3 regions of the Methylobacterium sp. A52T genome follow, and region 1 is predicted to be linked to each of the others. Evidence: predicted binding sites of a transcription regulator. Region 1 holds the regulator's gene; each other region holds the start of a gene.
The links. The regulator PhoB, encoded in region 1, activates phosphate uptake and scavenging genes when phosphate is short. The targets are predictions, from matches to a motif close to TGTCATNNANCTGTCAT.
Positions count from the first base shown of each region.

Region 2: the regulator PhoB is predicted to act here: its motif matches at 835-851, upstream of ACLBYE_RS25150 (Orn/Lys/Arg family decarboxylase).
Region 3: the regulator PhoB is predicted to act here: its motif matches at 836-852, upstream of ppk2 (polyphosphate kinase 2).

Region 1 is NZ_JBKFBI010000025.1:22,533-24,792, forward strand. Features, by position in the region: gene ACLBYE_RS08850 (protein-disulfide reductase DsbD family protein) at 1-530, shown strand, start outside; gene phoB (phosphate regulon transcriptional regulator PhoB) at 623-1,318, opposite strand; gene phoU (phosphate signaling complex protein PhoU) at 1,441-2,160, opposite strand.
Region 2 is NZ_JBKFBI010000141.1:7,401-9,660, reverse strand. Features, by position in the region: gene ACLBYE_RS25150 (Orn/Lys/Arg family decarboxylase) at 1-786, opposite strand, end outside; gene ACLBYE_RS25145 (hydroxyacid dehydrogenase) at 1,085-2,065, opposite strand.
Region 3 is NZ_JBKFBI010000039.1:34,677-36,936, forward strand. Features, by position in the region: gene ACLBYE_RS12140 (hypothetical protein) at 1-464, opposite strand, end outside; gene ACLBYE_RS12145 (hypothetical protein) at 522-797, opposite strand; gene ppk2 (polyphosphate kinase 2) at 952-1,887, shown strand; gene ACLBYE_RS12155 (hypothetical protein) at 1,915-2,214, shown strand.

The DNA of each region.
Region 1 (2,260 bases):
GCTTCGCCGCCTGGGCCTGGGAGCACGGCCGCGCCGCCCCGCCGCGGTCCGGCCGGGTCGCGCAGGCCGCCGCGGCGCTGGCGCTGATCGCCGTCGGGGCCCTCGCCGTCACCCTGCCCCGGGACCGCGCCGCGCCGGCCGCGCAGGCCGCCGCCGACGGGATCGAGCCGTTCACGCAGGCGCGCCTCGACGCCCTGGTCGACGCGCACCGCCCCGTCTTCGTGGACATGACCGCCGCGTGGTGCATCACCTGCGCGGTCAACGAGGCGACCTCGCTCAACACCAAGGCCGTGCGGGCCGCGATGGCCGAGCGCGGCGTGACCTACATGAAGGGCGACTGGACCAACCAGAACCCCGAAATCACCCGCCTCCTGGAGAAGCACGGGCGCAGCGGCGTCCCGCTCTACCTGCTCTATACTGGGACGGGAGAGCCCCAGGTGCTGCCGCAGATCCTGACCGAGGGGACGGTCCTGGCGGCGCTGGAGGCGGTGCCGGCCGCCTCGGGCCGGAGCGCGGCGCTGGCGCGCTGAGTCCCTGAGAGGCGACGCTGAATATCGGCGCGCCCGTCACAGAGTCGTCGCGAGCGGAGCGGTGAGGCGCTCCGACAGACCGCGAAACCGCCTCAGGCCTCGAGCGAGAAGGTCTCGTCGAAGGCGTATCCGGAGCCGCGGACCGTGCGGATCGGGTCGGTCTGGCGCGGGCCGTTCAGCGCCTTGCGCAGCCGCCCGACATGGACGTCGACGGTGCGCTCGTCGATGTAGACGTCGTGGCCCCAGACCCCGTCGAGGAGCTGCTCGCGGGAGAAGACCCGGCCCGGCGCCAGCATCAGGAATTCTAGGAGCCGGAACTCCGTGGGGCCCAGATGCAGCTCCTCGCCGCCGCGGCGGACGCGGTGGCCGGTGCGGTCGAGTTCCAGGTCGCCGGCCGCCAGCCGGTCCGAGACGTGGGCGGGCTTGGCCCGGCGCAGGAGCGCGCGGATCCGGGCGAGCAGCTCCGGGACCGAGAACGGCTTGACGATGTAGTCGTCGGCGCCCGTGCCGAGCCCGCGGACGCGGTCGCCCTCCTCGCCCCGGGCGGTGAGCATGATTACCGGCAGGCGCTCGGTCTCCCGGCGCGCCCGGATCCGGCGGCACAGCTCGATCCCCGAGAGGCCGGGCAGCATCCAGTCGAGCAGGACGAGGTCCGGGATCCGCTCCGCCAGGAGCAGCTCGGCGTCGTCGCCGCGCGCCGCCGAATCCACCAGGAAGCCCTCGGCCTCCAGGTTGTAGCGCAGCAGCGTGCTCAGGGCCTCCTCGTCCTCGACGATCAGGACTTGCATGCTCACGTTCGAAGACTCGTTCTGCGGGCGGTCCCCGGATGGTGCAGGAGGCGCCGCCCCGCCTCAACCTGCACGGAGAGTGACCCCGGCCGCGCCCACAGGAAGGCGCCGGGGTCGGCGCCTCACGGCGCCTGCACGCCGTCCACCGTCGCGTAGTTCGACGCGTCGTTCTTCGGCCGGTCACCCGCCAGCGTCTCGCCCGTGGCGAGATAGTGGATCGTCTCGGCGATGTTGGTGGTGTGGTCGCCGATGCGCTCGACGTTCTTCGCGCAGAACAGGAGATGCGTGCAGAACGAGATGTTGCGCGGATCCTCCATCATGTAGGTCAGGAGCTCGCGGAACAGGGAATTGTACAGGGCGTCGATCTCGCCGTCGCGCTCCCAGACGTCGTGGGCCGCCTGGACGTCGCGGCTCCCGTAGGCGTCGAGCACGTCCTTGAGCTGGGCCTCGGCGAGGTCGCTCATGTGGCGCACGCCGAGCACGATCTTCTGGGCCGGCGCCTGGTCGGAGATCGCCACCACGCGCTTGGCGACGTTCTTGGCGAGGTCGCCGATCCGCTCGAGATCGCCGGAGACGCGGATCGCCGAGATGGTCTCGCGCAGGTCGATCGCCAGGGGCTGGCGCCGGGCGATCAGCAGCACGGCGCGCTCCTCGATGTCCCGCTGCAGCGCGTCGAGGCGCTTGTCGGCGAGGATCACCGCCTGGGCGAGCGTGTCGTCCCGGCGCACGAGGGCGTCGGTCGCCTCCGCGGTCATCTTCTCGGCGACGCCGCCCATCTCCGAGATCGAGCGACGCAGGTTCTCCAGGTCGGTGTCGTAGGAGGTGACGATATGGCCGGGCATGGCGGATCCTTCGATGGGGTCCCGGGGACGGCCCTCCGGGAGGCTTGCGGGATCCGCCGGCGCGCCGGAGACGCGCGCGGCGGTCCCGGGACCGGAGCGG
Region 2 (2,260 bases), on a different contig from region 1:
GTGGTGGGCCGCCTTGTGGTTGTTGCGGTCGAACAGGACGAGGTCGTCCTCCGCCACCAGGGAGGACAGGACGATCTTGTTGGAAGCCGAGGTGCCGTTGAGGACGAAGTAGGTCTTCTCCGCCCCGAAGATCTTGGCGGCCTCCTTCTGGGCCTTCAGCGCCGGGCCCTCGTGGGTCAGCAGGTCGCCGAGATCGAGGACCGAGTTGTCGAGGTCGTCGCGGAAGATCGCCTCGCCGAGGTGCTCCACGAAGATCCGGCCGATCGGCGACCGGTTGTAGAAGATGCCGCCGTTGTGGCCCGGGCAGGTCCAGAGCTGGTTGCCCTTCTCGGCGTAGTCGACGAGCGCGCCGAAGAACGGGGTCTTGAGGGTCTCGGCGTACTGCGTGACCCGGCTGACGAGGCCGCGGGCGATGAATTCCGGCGTCTCCTCGGCGAGGAAGATGTAGCCGTCGATGAAGTCGAGGAGCTCGACCGGGATGTCCTCCAGCCGCTTGCGGCGGACCATGATGACGATCGGCATCTCCAGGCCGCGCCGGCGCATCATGTCGATGAGGGCGGCGGCCTTGCCGTCGAGGCCGCGCTTGCCCCAGTCGACCACGAGGCAGCCGACCGCGGCGTCGGTCTGGACCGCGATGGCCGCGTCCTCGACGCGCCGGGCGCGCACCACCTCGAAGCCGCGCTGCTCCACGGCCGCCACGATCTGGTTGACGCGCGCGCCCTCGAGATCGTCCGGGTCGAAGGCCGGGGCGCACATCAGGACCGTGAAGCGACGGTGGAAGTCCATGGAGCCCTCTCTGGCCTCGGATGCAGCGGGTGGCTTTCCGGCCCGTCTGCGACGATTGCATGACACGGCGCGCGGCGGGCGGTCGCGGTCCGGACGAAACACCGTGAACCGGGCCGGCCACGACCGCCGCGCCGTCAGGATCGGCCGCGGGTCCCCTCTCCCGTGCGGGAGAGGGACAGGGCGAGGGGTGAGACCTCACCGGACGAGGCTTCCGCCTGGAATCGCGTCGATCGGGTGCCTGATCCCGAAGCCTCTCGTCCCTCACCCCAACCCTCTCCCGCACGGGAGAGGGGGACCATCACACCCCGCGCCGCCGCTCCCAGACGTCCGGGTTGACCAGCCCGCCCGGCCGCCGGCCGGCGAGGGCGTCGACCACGCGGGCCGCGGCGGTCTCGGCGGTGCGGATCAGGGCCGCCCCGGTGGAGCCGCCGACATGGGGCGTCAGGATCGCCCGGGGCTGGCGGGCCAGCGGGTGGTCGACCGGCAGCGGCTCCCGGGAGAAGACGTCGAGCCCGGCGCCCGCGATCGTGCCGGCCTCCAGCGCCTCCACCAGGGCCGCCTCGTCGATCAGGCCGCCGCGGCTGGTGTTGATCAGGAAGGCGTCCCGCTTCATCCGCGCGAGCTGGTCCCGGCCGATCAGGCCGCGGGTGCCCGGGGTCAGCGGCACGTGCAGGGAGACGATGTCGGATTCCGCCAGGAGCGCGTCGACCGAGGCGGCCCGCAGGGCGCCGGCATTGGCGAAGTCGGCGTCCGGGCGGCTCGGGCCGTAGGCCAGCACCCGCAGGCCCAGGGCGGCGGCGAGCCGGGCGGTCGCCTGCCCGATCGCCCCGAAGCCGACGAGGCCCAGCGTCAGGCCGGCGAGCTCGACCAGCCGGGCGGTGAACTTGAAGCTGTCGTCGCCGGCCCGGACCGAGCGGTCGGCCTCCGGCAGGGCCTTGGCCAGGGCGAAGATCAGCGCCAGCGTCTGCTCGGCCACCGAGACGGCGTTGGCGCCGGGCGTGTTGACCACCGCGATCCCGGCCGCGGTCGCCTCGGCGGTGGCGACGTGGTCGGTGCCGGTGCCGTGGACCCCGATCACCCGCAGGGCCGGCGCCGCCGCGATGGCGCGGGCCGGGAAGCCGGTGTTGCGGGTGATGACGGCGACGCAGTCGGCGACCTCGCGCGCTAGCGTCTCGGGATCGGTCCCACTCGCCGGGCGCGGCTCCAGCCCGGCCGCGCGCAACCGGTCGAGGCCCGCCGCGTGGATCGGCTGGACGATGAGGCACGGACCGGTGATCACGGGGGAAAACCTCTGCACTAGAGGAGGGGTGACAGGCACGTTTCGCGCCGGGCCCGTCTAGGCGGGGTGGGCAACCCTGGCAACCGGGCGCCCCGGTCTCCGCCGCGGCGCACCGATCGGACCCGCACGATCCACACCCGATCGCGGCCGGGTCGAGCCCCGCGCGCCCCGCCCGGCCCGACGATCCCGGCCCCG
Region 3 (2,260 bases), on a different contig from region 1:
GCGTCGACGAGATCGTGCGTGCCGAAGCGCTCCTGCACGGCCAGCTTCGAGCGCTCCACGTGGTAGGGCGCCAGCGCCGCGTCCGAGGCGCCCCGGGGCAGGCTGACGGTCGTGCCCTGCGCATCGATGACGAAGGCCTGCAGCCGGTCTCCGGCGCAGACGCCGCGCACGTAGCCGATGTCGTGGTAGAGGGCGGCCAGGATCATGTGCAGCCAGTCCTCGGGCGTGATGCCCTGCTGCAGGAAGCGGCCGCGGAGGATGTCCTGGGCGACCAGGGTGACGAGGGCCGTGTGGTCGCCGTCGTGGTAGAGGGCGTCGCTCCCGACGATCCGCTCGATCGTCAGGCGCGCCGCGGCCTCGATGATCTCGGCGTAGCGCGGCTCCCGGCTGCCGAAGGTCCGCTGGTAGGTCAGGGCCAGGTGCTCGCCGAGGGCGTCGGCGAGCATCTTGGTCGCGTCGAACATGGGATCCTCGCCGTCAGCTGCGTCGGGCGGCGCCGCGCCCGGCCGGGTCGATGGAGATCACGCGGATCGCCCCCCGCGATCGACGAGCCGCTCCTCGAGATAGGCCGCCGCGTCCGCGTAGAGTTCGTAGCGGCGCAGCAGCACCGCCCGCTTCTCGGCCTTCGTGGCCGCGTCGAGCTTGGCGCGGGCCCTGTCGGCGCGGGCGCGCAGCTTCCCGGCGAGCCTCTCGAAGGCGGCATCGATGCGCGCGCCGACCTTCTCGCCCTCGGCGCGCGCCGCATCCGGGTCGTCCCGTCGGCGCTTCGGCGCGGCCCTCTTCGCTTCTCCAGCCATGACGCATCTCCGGTCGCCCCGATCGGTGGCGGAACCGTATGACGGAACGATCACGGGCGCGACATGGGATCGGCCGCCGCGGGCGCGGCGCTTTCTCAGGCGTGTCACGGAACGCTGCTCTAGCTCGGCCCCGCGACGCGCAGGAGAACCGGCGATGCGGCCCGACGACAGCTCTGCCCCGGATGCCACCTCGGATGCCACCCTGGAGGCGATCCGGCGTGACCTCGCCGACAGCTACGACGAGGAGCTGGAACTCGGCCTCGAGGAGGATCGCCTCGACTGGCTCGCGGCCGAGCTCGGCGGCGCGCCGCCCGATCGTCTCGACCGCAAGGTCTATTTCCGCGCGCTGCTCCGGCTGCAGCACGAGCTGGTCCGGCTCCAGGACTGGGTGCAGGATCGGAAACTGCGCGTGGTCGTGCTGTTCGAGGGCCGCGACTCGGCCGGCAAGGGCGGCGTGATCAAGCGGATCACCCAGCGCCTCAACCCCCGCGTCTGCCGCGTCGCCGCCTTGCCCGCCCCGAGCGAGCGCGAGCGGACGCAATGGTATTTCCAGCGCTACGTCTCCCATCTGCCCGCCGGCGGCGAGATCGTGCTGTTCGACCGCTCCTGGTACAACCGCGCCGGCGTCGAGCGGGTCATGGGCTTCTGCACCGAGGCGGAGGTCGAGGAGTTCTTCCGGTCGGTCCCCGAGTTCGAGCGCATGCTGGTGCGCTCCGGCATCGTCCTGGTGAAATACTGGTTCTCGATCACCGATGCCGAGCAGGAATTCCGCTTCCGGATGCGGATCCACGACCCGCTCAAGCAGTGGAAGCTGTCGCCCATGGACGTCGAGTCGCGGCGCCGCTGGGAGGACTACACCCGGGCCAAGGAGGACATGCTGGCGCGGACCCATATCCCCGAGGCGCCCTGGTGGGTGGTCGAGGCAGTCGACAAGCGACGGGCCCGCCTGAACTGTATCAGCCACCTGCTCGACCAGATTCCCTACGGCAGCGTGGAGCACCCGGCGGTCCATCTGCCCGAGCGCCTGCGGCACGCGGACTACGTGCGCGGCCCGGTTCCCGCCGCGATGATCGTGCCGGCCGCGTACTGATCGCGGCGCGGAGACGGCGCGGGAGTCGTGATCCTGTCGCGGTGGCGCGGCTACAGCGACGCCATGGCGAAGCGCCCCATGACTCTCGACCTGTTCACGACCCTGGATATCGTCGATGACGACGTCTCGGCCGTCGTCGACGCCTATCTGGCGGATCCCACGCCCGGTTCGGTGGCGTTCGGGGACGGCTTCCGCATCGACCCCGCGGCCGCAGTGGCCTCGCATCCCTTCGCCCGGACGCTGATCGATCAGCCCTGGGCCGATGCCGGGCTGCGCCGGGCCGCCATCCGCGCCGCCATCCTGCTGGCGGAGCCGGAGCGGGTCTGACCGGATCGGCCGCCTGTCGCGCGACGGTCGCGCGATCTTCGTGGGG